2 linked regions of the Luteibacter rhizovicinus DSM 16549 genome follow. Each later gene encodes a partner of the first gene's protein in a complex. Links are inferred from orthologs where the notes say so. Each region holds a gene or a part of one and is shown on either strand. Other genes may lie near its edges.

Evidence for each region. Proteins that work in one complex are often made in the same cells at the same time.
Region 2: the proteins of BJI69_RS19195 (region 1) and hfq are in contact, whole or in part, in a crystal structure (PDB 3VU3), measured with the Escherichia coli proteins. The link is inferred for Luteibacter rhizovicinus DSM 16549 from one-to-one orthologs.

What each region holds. Positions count from the first base shown.
Region 1 is NZ_CP017480.1:4,198,073-4,205,901, forward strand. Bases 2,340-5,269 are described here. They hold BJI69_RS19195 (catalase), read right to left. Parts: upstream 4,891-5,269; coding sequence 2,788-4,890; downstream 2,340-2,787. Other genes in these bases: BJI69_RS19190 (nuclear transport factor 2 family protein), read right to left, coding at 2,340-2,759; BJI69_RS19200 (quinone oxidoreductase family protein), read right to left, coding at 4,980-5,269. Also shown: BJI69_RS19175 (AraC family transcriptional regulator), read left to right, coding at 1-1; BJI69_RS19180 (M3 family metallopeptidase), read left to right, coding at 65-1,894; BJI69_RS19185 (hypothetical protein), read left to right, coding at 2,010-2,288; more of BJI69_RS19190, read right to left, coding at 2,304-2,339; more of BJI69_RS19200, read right to left, coding at 5,270-5,933; BJI69_RS19205 (DUF3224 domain-containing protein), read left to right, coding at 6,051-6,470; BJI69_RS19210 (DUF2252 family protein), read right to left, coding at 6,569-7,762.
Region 2 is NZ_CP017480.1:75,623-82,607, forward strand. What follows is about bases 1,175-3,951. They hold hfq (RNA chaperone Hfq), read right to left. Parts: upstream 2,805-3,951; coding sequence 2,544-2,804; downstream 1,175-2,543. Other genes in these bases: hflX (ribosome rescue GTPase HflX), read right to left, coding at 1,175-2,452; miaA (tRNA (adenosine(37)-N6)-dimethylallyltransferase MiaA), read right to left, coding at 2,895-3,875. Also shown: FtsH protease activity modulator HflK, read right to left, coding at 1-974; more of hflX, read right to left, coding at 1,145-1,174; BJI69_RS00430 (hypothetical protein), read left to right, coding at 4,355-4,708; BJI69_RS00435 (S46 family peptidase), read right to left, coding at 4,841-6,985. UniProt on the Escherichia coli protein: RNA chaperone that binds small regulatory RNA (sRNAs) and mRNAs to facilitate mRNA translational regulation in response to envelope stress, environmental stress and changes in metabolite concentrations.

The DNA.
Region 1 (7,829 bases):
AGCGGAGTCAACACGCGTTAATCCGGGTAAAGCAGACCACCATCCCGCTTGCTACGGTGGGGCCATGCAGACATCCCGCTGGCTCGCCGCCCTGATCCTCCTTCCCGGTCTCGCTCTCGCCGACGACTACCGCATCGATGCGACGGCGTACTTTCCGTCGCCCACCGCCGAGGCGACCGAACGAACGGCACTCGAAGTGGACATCGCCGCCCTCCCCGTGCTCGCGGCACCGTCACCACCCGACCTGCTCGCCTACCTGCGTCGCGCCGAGTCGCTGCTCGCCCGGGACCAGCGGCACGTCGCCTATCTGCACCTGCTTACGGCGCGCGACATCGACGACCACGCTGCGGCGGACGCGCATACCGCTGCGGGGTCCGACGCGGAAAACATCGTCATCAAGGTGCGCAATACATTGCGCGCGTTGGGTAAGACGGGCTTCGATGAGGCAGCCCGATCGGAACCGGGCTTGAATCACTATGCCTACGTGCTGGATCGCGCGGTCCGCGTCCTCCCGCATGAGTTACCTCCAGGCGAGCAGGCGATTCTGGACGATATCTCCGACCAGGGCAGCACGGCGTTGTGGAACACGTACCAGAAGACCCGCCGCGCGACGGTCTACGGCAGCGTGCACACGAGCGCCGGCGACCTCGATGCGGGCAAGGATGCGGATCGCCTGGGCACCGATCCGGATCGCCGCGTGAGGCAACAGGCGTGGCAGCAGAAGCAGGCAGCGAACGCGGCCCACGCCGAAACCTACGCCGCCCTGCTGGTCGGCATCGTGCGTCTCAACGACGCCACGGCGCATCGGCAGCATTTCGCCAATGGTCCCGAGGCTGCCTACTTTGCCCGTCAGTTCGATCGTGCGGATGTCGACGCCACGGCACACGCGGTGGAACAGCGTGCGTCGGTCCTGATGGACTATCAGCGACTGCGGGCCCGCCAGATCGGTCGCACGGCGAACATCGCGAACGTGCACAGCTGGGACATCACGCTGCCGCCGTCGGGTTTTACGCCTCCTATCTTCGACTACGCGCAGGTTCGCCGCATCGTTCCCGTCGCGCTCGCGCCGCTGGGTCGTGATTACGTGGCGCGTTTCACCGCCTTGCTGGATCCGTCCGCGCATCGCACGGACCTCGCCGGGGCACGCGGCAACCGGATTCAGGACGCGTTCTCGATCGCGGCCCCCGGTGTGCCGCCGGGGCTGTTCCTCGGGCAATGGAATGCGGATCTGAAGGGCGCGAGCGTCGTGGCACACGAAGGCGGTCATGCCCTGCACAGCGAGTTGATGAACGCACACGGGGTGTCGCCGTTCTACAACCACGGCCCCAGCTGGATGCACGAAGCCATCGCCATCCTCAACGAGATGCTGTTCTACGAATACCTCTACAAGCACGCGCCCGATGCGGCCACCCGGGCCTATTACCTGCAGGCGCAGCTCGATGAAATGACCTTCGAGATCTTCACGTCCGCCGAGGAGGCCCAGCTGGAAGAGGCCATCTACGACGGGGTGATCGCGGGCAAGATCCGTAACGCGGCCGACATCGATGCCCTTACCCTCGCCACGACCACCGGCTTCGAGATCTGGCCGGCCATCGATCCTGAACTGAAGCACGCCTGGATCGGCAAGCGGCTCATGTTCCAGGATCCGCTCTACCTCGCCAATTACCTCTACGCGGGGCTTCTGGCGACGAAGATGTTCGCCATGGCGACGAACGATCCCCGCGATTTCCAGAAGCGTTACGAGGCGATGATGGCCTCCGGCTTCGATGCGCCGCCGAAAGAGATCCTCGAGCGCTTCTTCGGTCGCGAGCTGACCCCCGCGGAACTGGTGGGCGCGGACATGGACGTGATCCAGGGCAAGACGGCTGCGCTGGCCAGGGTCTACGGCAACTGAAAGTGGCCTGTCGCCGGGGCGATGTCGCAAAAGGCCGGCCAATTCACACTTTGATGACGCCTGCGGCGGCGCGCCCGCTGTATCCTTCTCCCGGGCCGAATCAGGGACTTACGACGTGCACCGCCAGGAAACCGATAGCCTCACCATGGGTGACATCATTTTCGACGCCGTGGCCATGAACGAGGCCGCGGTGGCGGGCGATCTTGACGAAAGCCGTTTTCGCGCACGCCGCATCGCGTCCCTCGCCGCACCCGAAGGCTTCGACGGGATCGCCGAAGCCGCCTATCAACTCAGTCGCCTGCTCGGTCCGCCCGGCAGCGAGCCGCAGCCGGGTTACGGAGCGGCCATGGTGGCCATCTCCAACGAGATCGACCTGGTGTTCGGCGACGCCTGAGTCGTCGTGCCCGGCCTAACGGGCCGGACAGGTATCCCGACTGTTATCCGCGATGCCGGTAATCAGCCAGCGCCCATCGATGCGCACGAGGTTCACGGCATCGGTGCCGCAGTGCTTCACCTGCCCGTTGACCAGGAAGTCATACGGCGCCCATACGATGGCGATGTCGCCATCGATGCGGACCAGCGGATCGTAAATGCGCTCCTCGATGCGATCCTTCGCCGGCTTCATGTGGTCGGCAAACTCACCGAGCGTCATGCGCACCACCTTGCCCTTGCGCAGCAAGGCCACGCTGCCCTCGGGCTGCACCGTGGCGCGTATGGCGGCACTGTCGTATTTCGCCATGCCATCGAAGAAGGCCTGGACGGGTGCGAGCACGGCGCGTTCATCCGTATCGGCGGCTGACGAAGGCGTGGCCGTCGCCAGACCGAGGACGGTCATGGCGACGGTAGCGAGGGACCTTGCTTTCATGGGCGACCCTTGGCGTGGTGGTGGGAGCTCACGCTAGCGTACGCACTTTCGCCTCGCGCGCGAACTGCCTGGTCGCCGCGAGTTTGGCGAAGGCCTCGGCATCCGACGCCTTGACCACACCGGCGTCGGCTTCCAGTCCTGCCTTGGCAAAGAGCGCGCGCCCCCCGTCATCCAGGGCAAGCGCCTTCAGGTGACCGAAGGCATCGCGAACGAAGTCGATCGCGGCAGCTTCCTTCGTCAAGGCAGCGGCACCTTCCGTCGAAAGCAGGACGGCAACCGCATCGAAGTTGATGGATGGCGTGCCGGCCAGCTGCCCGTCGGCGACGAGTAGCTGGCCGCCGGCAAGCTTTGCCCCACCCACCTTGGGGGCAACGATCTTTACGGTCGCGCCCGCCGCTTCAACGGCCTTGCGCAGCTTCGCCACCGCGGCGCCATCGGAGCCGTCGTTGACGAGTATGCCAACGACCCGACCCTGCAGGGTCGCCTTCATCTTGCCGATGATCTGCAAGGCCGGGGATGGCTTCATCGGCACGACCGGCGCGGCCGCTTTCGGCGCCTTGGGCAAGGGCGACATGGCCAGCCCGGCGGCGACACGTTTCGCCAGATCCTCATCGACATGAAGCAGATGGCCGACGATCGCTTCGCGCACGTGCACCGCATCCACCTTCGACAGCTCGAAGACAAAGGCCGAGGCGATATGCGCCTGCTCGAAGGCCGTCTGGCTGGTGAAGAACAGGCGGGCCTGGCTGTAGTGATCGGCGAAGGTTTCGGCACGTACGCGTTCGCGCGTGCCCTCTTCGTGCACGGCCGCGCTACGGAATCCGCGAGCGGGGTCCTCACGCGGGGAGTCCGCCTGCAACGAACTTGGCTCGTAGGCGACGCGGCCCTTGGGGACCTGCGTCTGCATGTGGCCATCACGCTGCTGGTTGGCAAACGGGCACTTCGGCGCATTGATCGGGAGCTGATGGAAATTGGGCGAGCCCAGGCGCGACAGCTGCGTGTCGAGGTAAGAAAAGAGGCGACCCTGGAGCAAGGGATCGTTGCTGAAATCGATGCCGGGGACGAGATGCGAGGGACAGAAGGCGACCTGCTCGGTTTCGGCAAAGAAATTGTCCGGCCAGCGATCGAGCACCATCCGGCCGACGATCTTCAGCGGGATGAGTTCCTCCGGGATGAGCTTGGTGGAATCGAGGTGATCGAACGGGAACTTCGCTGCCTGTGCCTCGGTAAAGAGCTGCACGCCGAGTTCCCATTCGGGGAAGTTGCCTGCCTGGATCGCCTCGAACAAGTCGCGACGATGGAAATCCGGATCGGCACCGGCGAGTTTCACCGCCTCATCCCACACCGTCGACTGCAGGCCGAGCTTCGGCCGCCAGTGGAACTTCACGAAGGTCGATTTGCCCTTCGCGTTGAGCAGGCGGAACGTATGAATGCCAAAGCCTTCCATCATGCGCAGCGAGCGCGGGATGGTGCGATCGGACATGGCCCACTGGATCATGTGCATCGATTCGGGCGTGAGCGAAATGAAATCCCAGAACGTGTCGTGCGCGCTGGCTGCCTGCGGGAAACCACGATCTGGCTCCATCTTCACCGCATGGATCAGGTCGGGAAACTTGATCGCGTCCTGGATGAAGAACACCGGGATGTTGTTGCCGACCAGATCCCAGTTGCCCTCCTTCGTATAGAGCTTGACGGCGAAGCCGCGTACATCGCGCGGGGTATCGACCGAGCCCGAGCCACCGGCCACGGTGGAGAACCGCGTGAACAAGGGCGTGCGTTCACCGACCTCGGTCAGGACGCGAGCGGTGGTGTACTCGGCCAGGGAGGCGGTCAGCTCGAAGAAACCATGCGCCGCCGAGCCCCGCGCATGCACGATGCGCTCGGGAATGCGCTCGTGGTCGAAGTGAGTGATTTTCTCGCGGAGGATGAAGTCCTCGAGCAGCGTCGGGCCACGCGCATGGGCCTTCAGCGAATTCTGGTTGTCGCCGACCACCAGGCCCTGATTGGTCGTCAGCGGCACGTGGCCGTCGCCAGCCGTCTGGTGGAGCTCATCGCCCTGCCCACGTCGGTCTTTGGCAGCGGCAGCTTTCGGCGCGGCAACATTTGCCGCCGACGGGGATTTCTTGGCCATGGCACACCTCAGCTAGGTTGAACGCCGACGATGCACCATCTGCCGTCAAAGCGGCCTTCACCGGTGTGAACCGGCCTCGCCACGACGCATCAGAGCGTCATCACCACCTTACCGATGGCGCGGCGACTTTCGAGGAAGGCATGCGCCTTGGCGCCATCACGCAGCGGAAACGTGCCGGCGATCGTCGGCACGAGGGAACCCTTGCGAATGAGTTCGAAGAGCTCTGCGGCGCGGTGCCGGCGAACCTCGGCGCTCACAAGTACGTTCCACAGATCGCCACCGGTCAGGGTGAGCGAGCGGTCCATCAACAGGCGCGGATCGACCGGGTCCGGGTCACCCGCGGCCATGCCGTAGAAGACCACCGTGCCGCCCGTACGCGTCGCCGCCAGACTGTCGCCGAGCGTGCGGCCGACCGAGTCGTAGGTCACATGCACGCCAGCGCCTTCGGTCGCGTCCTGCACACGCTCGACGAGGTCGTCATAACCCATGACCATGTCCGCCCCCGCGCGTCGCGCAGCGTCGCGCTTGACGTCCGACGAAGCCACACCGATCACCAGGACGCCCTTCGCGCGCAGCATCTGCACGAGCAGCAGACCGACGCCGCCGGCCGCTGCGTGCACAAGGGCGACCTGCCCGGGCTGCGGCCGGGAGCTGTCGGTCACCAGGTACTGCGCGGTGAGCCCCTGGAGCAGGACCGCCGCTGCCGTCTCGGAGGAAATGTCGTCCGGCAAGGGAATCAGCTTGTCGATGTCGACGGCGACCAGCTCGGCGTTGGCGAACGGCATGTCCGCGAAGCCGACGCGGGAGCCCTGCGGGTACGGGCTGCCCGGCGAGGCCAAGACGCCGGCGCCTTCGTAGCCGAGGATCCACGGCGCCTGCCCCGAGAGATGGTAGGTACCGTTGCGCCGATACACGTCCGCGAAGTTCAGGCCCACGGCCTGCGTGCGGACCAGTACCTGCCCGGGACCGGGAACGGGATCGGCCATGCTGTCCCAGCGGAGGACGTCGGTGCCGCCGAAGCGGTCGAACAGGAGGGCTTGCATGGGCGGACCTGGGCCTGGTGGTGGGACGTGGGCCGTATGTTAGGGCAGATGTCGCCCCGCGCGCCCGGCCGGCGTATAACCCGTGGAACCCTTCCAACCGCCATGCCCGGGGACTCCATGAACAGCCATGCCTCTTTGCAGCACGCCAGGGGAAGCTTCAACGTCGAGGTGAAACCGCAGACGCCGGATAACCCCGCCGCCGAGGGATCCGGACTGGCACGCCTGTCCCTGCGGAAGCAGTTCCAGGGCGATCTCGAGGGCAGCGGACAGGGCGAGATGCTCGGCGCCGGCGATGGCAAGACCTCGGGTGGCTACGTGGCACTGGAAAAGATCAGCGGCACGCTGGCCGGGCACAAGGGCAGCTTCGTGATGATCCATCGCGCCCTGATGGTCGGCGGCGTTCCGACGGAATGGACCATCGATGTCGTTCCTGACTCCGGCACCGAGGATCTGAAGGGACTCAGCGGCTCGATGAAGATCGTCATCGCCGACGGTAAGCACCACTATGAGTTCACCTATTCGCTGGCCAACGGCTGATCCGCTTTGTGTGGGAGCCGCTTCAGCGGCGAAAAGCCAACGGTGCGGCGAAGCCGCACCGTTGAATCGCCGATAAATCGGCTCCCACATGTCTGTTATCAGGCCAGTGCTCCGGCGTATTTGCGACAGTGCTCGAGATAGCCGCCCTCATGGGCCTGGACCAGTTCGACCACGCTACGCCATAGCCACGACGGCGCGTCGATATTCTGCGGACGGTTACGTGCGAGTTCGCTGAGCCAGCTCTTGCGCTGCTCGCGACTCAACTGGGCGGCGTGCGCCCGGCCGACCACGTTGCCGAGATAGCGGGCGACCTCCATCGCATCGTCGGGGGCCATCTGCTCGAGATCGATCTTGAGATCCTGTGGACGCAGTTCTCGAACGAAGACGGTCTTGCCCTGGATGCGCGAGGCCATCATGCGCTGGCCGAGATTGGGGGCGAGATGGAGCGCACCTTCCTTCACACGGAGCGCGTTGTCCCGAGGCATGTCGGCCGTCGCGCTGCGCGGTGCGGCGGCGCGCAAGGCCTCCTTGATATCGACCAGGCATAGTTCCTTGCGACCGCTGACGCGTATCAGCAGCGCATAGCGCAGTCGTCCCAGCGAGCTACAGCCCTTCACCCAGTACTTCGCATCGACCAGTTCCACCCTGGCATCGTCCTCGCGGTGGACCAGCTGGGTGACCAGTTTCTGCATGCCGTCGCTCAAGGCGAGCGTCTCCAGCTCGGCGCGCTCTTCGTCGGTGACCGGCCAGAAGCGGCGGCCCAACGGAATGGTCGGCTTCGAGCCTTCGATGCGTTCATCGGCAAGATGCTTCCAGCGGCGCTTGGTCGCTGCCTTCATGACCACGCTGATGCACGACGGACGATCGACGAGACGATACTCTTTTCGTCCGCTTCCCATGGCCCGCTCGTAGCCATCGATCAGCTGCTCGACCATGCGTGCCGTAATCACACCGGGAAGATCGGAGCCCCGGGCGGCGGTGGCGAGGGAGACCGCAAGACGCACGATGTCGTGCGCGGGATTGCCCATGACGGTCTGGTCGAGATCGCGAATCTGGATGTCGATGCCGCCGTTGTTGTCGGCCACCGGGCCTATGTTGCTGACGTGGCAGTCGCCGCAGATCCAGATATCGGGACCCTTTGGCAGGGTGTGACCGGCTTGCTCGAGCCAGTCGTAGAACTGGATGGTATTGCCGCGCACGAAGGCGTGCGCGGAGCGTGCCATTTTCAGATGGCGTAGCGCGGTGAGATTCTCTGCGCGATCCTGCGGTTCGACGATTCCCTTGACTGGCATGACGCGCCTCGTAAGTTCTTGCGCATCGATGTTGAGCGCGGATAACGGGAAAGCGTGTCGTGAGGGG
Region 2 (6,985 bases), 4.1 Mb from region 1 along the record:
CCGGCCATGACTTCCTCGACCGTCTCCAGCCACAGGCGACGACGCGTGACCTCGGGAGCGGCGCGGTATTCCTTCAGCAGCGCATTGAAGCGATCGACGTCACCGTTGGCACGGGCGATACGCTCGACGCGTTCGCCCTGCGCTTCGGCGGCGATGCGCGAGGCATCGCCGCGCGCCACGGGAACGACCTGGCTCTCGTAGGCGCGGGCCTTGTTCTCTTCGCTCTGCTTGTCTTCGCGGGCGGCGTTGACGTCGTCGAAGGCGTCCTTCACTTCTTTCGGTGGCGACACGTTCTGGAAGCTGACGCCCGTGACCAGGATGCCGGCGTCGTACTTGTCGAGCGTGGCCTGGAGGATGTCGCGTGTCTGCTGCTGCAGCGTTTCCTTGGCCGCGGGTGCGACGCCTGCGGCGGATGCCTGCGCCGGCGTCGGCGTGTCGACACCCGGCGTGGTCAGGATGTTGTCCATGATGTTGGCGCCGACGACGGAGCGGACAGCCGCTTCCGAGGCGTTCTTCATCGTGCCGTTCTCGATGTCGTTGTTCGAATACAGGAACTTGCGTGCGTCGGACACCTGGTACTGCACGTTGAAGTCGATCGCGATGATGTTTTCGTCGCGAGTGAGCATCGATACGTTGTCCGAGATCGAGCGGACCTGGGTCATCTCGACCTTGGTCACCGTCTCGACCGGGCTGGGCGCCTTCAGGTGGAAGCCGGGCGGGAGTACGCGCGAGAACTGGCCGAAGCGCAGCACCACGCCGACCTGCCGGGCGTCGATCACCGTATAGCTGCTGACCAGCAGCCAGGCCACGATGAAGACGAGCACGATGGCGAGTACGCCGCCGCTTCCCGCGCCGAACTTGCCGAAGCGAGCCTTCAGGCTTTTGAGCATGCCGTCGAGATCGGGCTTTTGCCCGCTCGACCGGTTGCGGTTCCAGGGATCCTTCTGGCCGTTACCGGGTTCGTTCCAAGCCATGAGCGACAGTCTCCTTGGGGGACCGGAGGGTGGGCGGCTGGCAAGCCTTCAGGTGAACCCGAACGACGGGGATGGACGGCGGGCGTGATACCCCGCCGCCCAGCCGAATGGGCACGCAAACGTTGTGAATTCTAGCAGACGGGTGCGGATCGGTGCTCGATCGCGACCGATCAGAACTCCGCGTGAGGGGGATCGATCAGGTCGCGGAGCGGCCTGCCGTGGACATCGTCGCCGATAAGCGGGGCCAGGACCGAGCGTGGGGCGTCGATATCCAGGTGCCAGCCATGCTCATCGATGGCCTCGCCGGCGATGGCGCCGGCCGCCTTCAGGCGAGCATGCAGACGCCCGGCCGTGAGAGGAAGCTCAAGACCCGCACGGATGCGGTCACCACCGAGCAACTCGCCCAGCGCGTCGCGCAACCCATCCAGGCCGGCGCCACTGGCTGCGGAAAGCCAGACCTGACGCGGTTTGCCGTCGTCGCCGCGATCGACGCGCGGTTCGGCGTCGATCAGGTCCACCTTGTTCATCACCGACAGCTGGGGTACATCGCCGGCGCCGATCTCCTCGAGCACCTCGTTGACCACCTTGCGGAGAATCTCGCGTTCCTCGTCGGCAGCGTCGCTGACGTGGATGAGCAGGTCGGCATCACGGGCCTCGGCCAGGGTGGCGCGGAACGCCGCGACCAGATCGTGCGGCAGCTCGCGGATGAAACCGACCGTGTCGGCGACGACCGCGGGACCACACGCCAGACCGTCGATCTTGCGCACCGTGGGATCCAGGGTTGCGAACAGCTGGTCGGCGACGTACACGCCGCCGGTGGTCAGCGCATTGAACAAGGTCGACTTGCCGGCGTTGGTATAGCCGACCAGGGCGACGCGGGGCACCGTGTTACGCAGGCGCGAGCGACGCTGCTGGTCGCGCTGGGTCTGCACCTTCTCCAGGCGCTTGCTCAGCATCTTCACGCGCTCGGCGAGCAGGCGGCGATCGGTCTCCAGCTGGGTTTCACCCGGGCCGCGGTTGCCGATGGCACCGCCGCGCTGGGCGTCCAGATGGGTCCAGCCACGAACCAGGCGCGTCGCAACGTGCTTGAGCTGGGCCAGCTCGACCTCGAGCTTGCCCTCATGGGAACGGGCCCGCTGGGCGAAAATGTCGAGAATCAGCCCGGCGCGGTCGACGACGCGCGTCCCCAGGTGCTTCTCGAGATTGCGCTCCTGCACCGGCGTCAGCTCGTGATCGACGAGAACCAGGTCGGCCTCGAGCGCGCGCACGGCTTCGGCGACCTCGTCGGCCTTGCCACTGCCGATATAGAAACGGGGATTGGGTGTCGCCACCCGGGCCGGAATACTGGCCAGGACTTCGGCGCCTGCCGAAGCGACCAGTTCGGCGAATTCCTCGCCACGGCGGATCGCGTCGCCTTCGCCACGCGAATGCGGCAGGACCAGCACGGCCCGCTCGCCTTTCTTTTGCCTATCGAACACTTAGGGGGATGACCTCATGAGAAGAAGGGGCGCGCGATGCCAAAGCATACGCGCACCCGTTCCTTTACATATGGGTTGCCGCCGGGGCCCCTCAACCCTCGGCGTCGCCCGCACCCGATTCCGGGTGATTCTCGTGGCCACCGACCCGCACATTGCGGCTCGGCACGACCGTCGAGATGGCGTGCTTGTAAACCATCTGGCTCACCTGATTGCGCAGCAGAACCACGAACTGGTCGAACGACTCGATCGTGCCCTGCAGCTTGATACCGTTCACCAGGTAAATGGCGACCGGCACGCGCTCACGGCGAAGCGCATTCAAAAACGGATCCTGCAACGACTGCCCTTTGGACATTTCTTCTTCTCCCCTACGCCTTTCGTACGGGTCCGGGTAAAAAAACGCCAAACGGCGCCCCAGCCCAAGTGTCTTGAATCTTAACTGCTTTTAAACGCCAGCAGGAAGCGCCGGACGTGACGACATCGGCATTCCCAGGAACGGGCCCAGCGCTTTGTCCACTTCCGGCAACGGATCCCCCCGGTCCGGGTCGAACGTGCGTGCGTCGAGCTCGCTTCGAAGCCAGGTGATCTGCCGCTTGGCGAGTTGCCGCGTTGCATAGATACCACGGTCGCGCAGGTTCGTGGCGTCGCCCTGCCCGTCGAGATACTCCCAGGCCTGCCGGTAGCCCACGGCGCGGATCGCCGGAAGGTCGGCATGCAAGTCGGCGCGGGCCTTGAGCGCCCTGACTTCATCGAGAAAGCCCTCGGCCAGCATGGTGTCGAAGCGGGTGGCGATCCGGGCGTGCAGCGCCTTGCGGTCGTCCGGCAACAGGGCGAGCTTGAGCACCCGCCAGGGCAGTCGATCGCCGGTTGCCTGCTTCTGCAGATCGGTCAGGCGTTGGCCGGTCAGCGCCATGACCTCGAGCGCGCGCTGGATGCGTTGGGCATCGCCCGGCCGAATTCGCTCACCGGCGACGGGGTCCATCGCCGCCATGCGTGTGTGCATCGATGCCCAACCGACGGTTGCCGCTTCCGCCCCCAGCCGCTCGCGGAAGACCGGATCGGCTTCCGGGAGGTCGGACAGGCCACGCTGGAGCGCCCGGAAGTACAGGCCCGTGCCGCCGACCAGGAGGGGAACCTTCCCCGCTTCCCTCACCCGGGCCATCGCGGCCAGCGCATCGCTGCGGAAATCCGCCGCCGAATAGGGCTGGGCCGGATCGCGGATATCGACCAGCTCGTGCGGATACCGCGCCAGCGTCGCGGCATCCGGTTTGGCCGAACCGATGTCGAGCCCACGATAGACCAGCGCCGAGTCGACGCTGATGAGCGCGACCGGATAGCGATCCGCCAGCGCGCAGGCGAGCGCCGTCTTACCCGACGCGGTCGGGCCCATCAGGAAGATGGCAAGGGGGCGGGTGTCGAGACTCATGCGCGGACCGCGATCAAACAAGCGCAAGGTTAGCCCATGTCACGCAGCAAGCGGTCAAGGAATAAGCAGCGCAACGCAAGTGCATGGTGGCAAAGGCGGGAACGCAGTTGTCCACAGGCTTATGCAAGGCCTGTCCACATCGCCTGTGGATATCGCGCAGGAGGATGTCGCGGTGTGGTCAGTAAGTAAGCAGCGCAACGCAAGTGCATGGCGACGAAGGCCGAATCCGACTTATGCACATGGTTATGCAGGCGGTATCCACATTCGCTGTGGATATCACGCGCGTGAGAATCAGGGACGGCTGACCTCGCACTTTTCGCATGCTGCGCTACGCTTCCGCAGACGACTGCTCACTTACTGACCATTGCAACGCAAGTGCTTGCCAGGCAAGCCGCTATCCGACTTATGCACATGCTTATGCAAGCCCTGTCCACACGTGCTGTGGATATCCCTTCGTCCGCGACCATGGAGTTCTTTCGATGACGACCGCGCAAGCGCAACCGACCGATCACACCGGCATCGAATCCACGGAACGCGAGAAGTTCTACGCCGACCTCAACCGTACTCGCGCCGAGGCCGAGAAGTTCTACGCGGAGATGAGGAAGCTCAACAGGGAATCATCCCGATCCTTCGATGAGACGATGAAGGTGCGCGCCGAGAGGGACAAGGCTGAAGCCGAAGCGAGAAAACTCGCCATGGACACAATGAAGACCCAGCTGGATATCCGCTGGTACACGCCCATCGTGAGCGGTTCCATCGCGCTAGCGTGGTTTAGCGCTGGCGGGGCATTCGTCACGGGACTGATAAAGTTGTTATCTGTTTGGGGCAAGTGATCAGCTCGTGGCTACTCACTGACCAAGGCAACGCAAGCCCTTGCCTGCGAAGGCGCGATCCGACTTATCCACACGGTTATGCAGGTCGTATCCACAATCCGTGTGGATAACGCCTGACACTCGGCCTGTCACTTACTTTGCAGGAACACCCAGTTCCTTGAGCAACGCCGGTGACGGATACACCTTGTCCATCAACCAACGCATGTAGCGCATGTCGACGTGGATCGCGCGCTTGTAGCGCGGGTCGTACATCCAGCTGGCGCTGACGGCTTCCCAGTTGCTGTCGAAGTTGAGACCGACCAGCTCACCCTTCGCATTGAGTACCGGCGAACCCGAGTTGCCACCCGTCGTATCCAGGTTGCTGAGGAAGTCGACCGGCATGGCACCCGTCTTCGGATCGGCGTAGCCCGTGAAGTCGCCCTTACGGATGGCGTCGAGCAGGGGCTTGGGTGCATCGAACGGAGCGACACCCGTGTTCTTCTCGACGATCCCCTGCACGGTGGTCAGCGGCGCATAGGTCACCGCGTCGCGCGCCTTCAACGGCGTGACCTTACCGTAGCTGACACGCAGGGTGGAGTTGGCGTCCGGATAGACCGCTTTGCCCTGCTTCTCCCGATAGGCGATCAGTGCCTGCATATAGGAGGGACGCAGGCGCAGGAGGTCGCCTTCACGCGCCTTGCGTTCGTCCTCGATGCGCAGCAGCGCGGGACGCAGGGTGCGAGCCGCGACCAGCAGGGCATCGTTGCTTTTCTCGATCTCGGCTGGCGTTGCCGCGAACAGGCGCGTGCGCTCGGGCTCGCCGCCGAATGCCGTCGCGCCATAGATGTGATCGAGCGCTTTGGCGAGATCGGCTGGCGTCCGACCGAACACCTTGTCGACTTCAGGCAGGCGTTGCCCTTCCGGCAGCTTCTGATAGCGCGTCATCAAGGACGTGACCAGGGCCTTTTCCACGCGCGCGTCATAACGACGCTGGATCTGCTTCAGCTGGCTCTGGATCAGTTCCTCGTCGCGCTTCTGGTAGCCGGACTCGCGCTCCGCGTCCGGCTTGGGACGTTCGACCGCGAGACGATCGATCGACAGCGCCCCACGCATCAGTTGGGTCTGGCTCGATAGCAAGCCGACGAGAAGGTCGCGCTCGCGCACGTCCTTGCCCTGCGCGATGAGCGCCATGGCCTGGTCGATCTGCGGCTTCAGCGTCTTCGCATCGGGCTGCGTCGCGAGCCATGCCAGCATGGCGGCCTCGTCCTCACGGCGAACCGTCACCGCGTCGCTGCGCTCGAGACCTTCGAGTTCGCCACTGAATCGCTTGATACCGTTCTTCAGGGTCTGCAACTGCGAGGCGTAGCGGATGCCGGCCTCCTTGTCGGCCTTGCCCTCGGCCTCGATCACGTCCTGCAAGGCTTTCAGCACAGCGACCGACGTCGGCAGGCGCCACTCGATCTGGTCGGCGAATTCGGCGGCCGTGCGGTGGCGGTAGGTGATACCCGGATAGCCGGCCAGCATGACGAAATCGCCCTCGGCGACACCTTCCGTGGAGATTTGAAGATGCGACGGCGGATGGTAGGGCACGTTGTCCGGTGAGAAGTCCGCCGGCTTGCCGTCCTTGCCGACGTAGGCACGCAGGATGGTGAAGTCGCCGGCGTGACGCGGCCAGACGAAATTATCGACCTCATCGCCATAGTTGCCGATCGCACGCGGCGGCGCGTAAACCAGGCGGATATCGCGCAGCTCGAGCTGGCGGACCAGGTAGAAGTCCCGCCCGTAGAACATGTTGGCGACACTGCACTTGATCCCGTCCTTCTCGCACGCGGCGACGAGGGCCTTGCTGGCGGCGTCCACCGCATCGAAATACGCCCTGCCCGTCTTGCCGCGGGCGCCGGCCAGCACCTGGTCGGTGACCTTGTCGAAGCCGACCGTGACGCGAAGGCGGTAGTCGGGGTTGGCCGGAAGCTCGCCCGCGCGGTCCGCGGCCACGTAGCCCTCGGTGATCAGGTCGCGGTCCGGCTTCGAGTTGTACTGGATGACGCCAAAGGCGACGTGGTGGTTGGTCACCACCAGGCCATCGGCCGAAACGAAGGAGCCGGTCCCGCCACCGATGCGGACCACGGCGTTCAGGGGTGCCCGGGTGAGGTCGGCAAGATCCTTCGGGTCGCCGCGAAAGCCCGCGTCTTTGAGATTCTTCGCAATTCCGGGCAGCTGCGACGGCAGCCACATGCCCTCGTCTGCCTTCGCGTCCAGCGCCAGCGCCATGGCTGCTCCCAGCATCATCGTACGGAT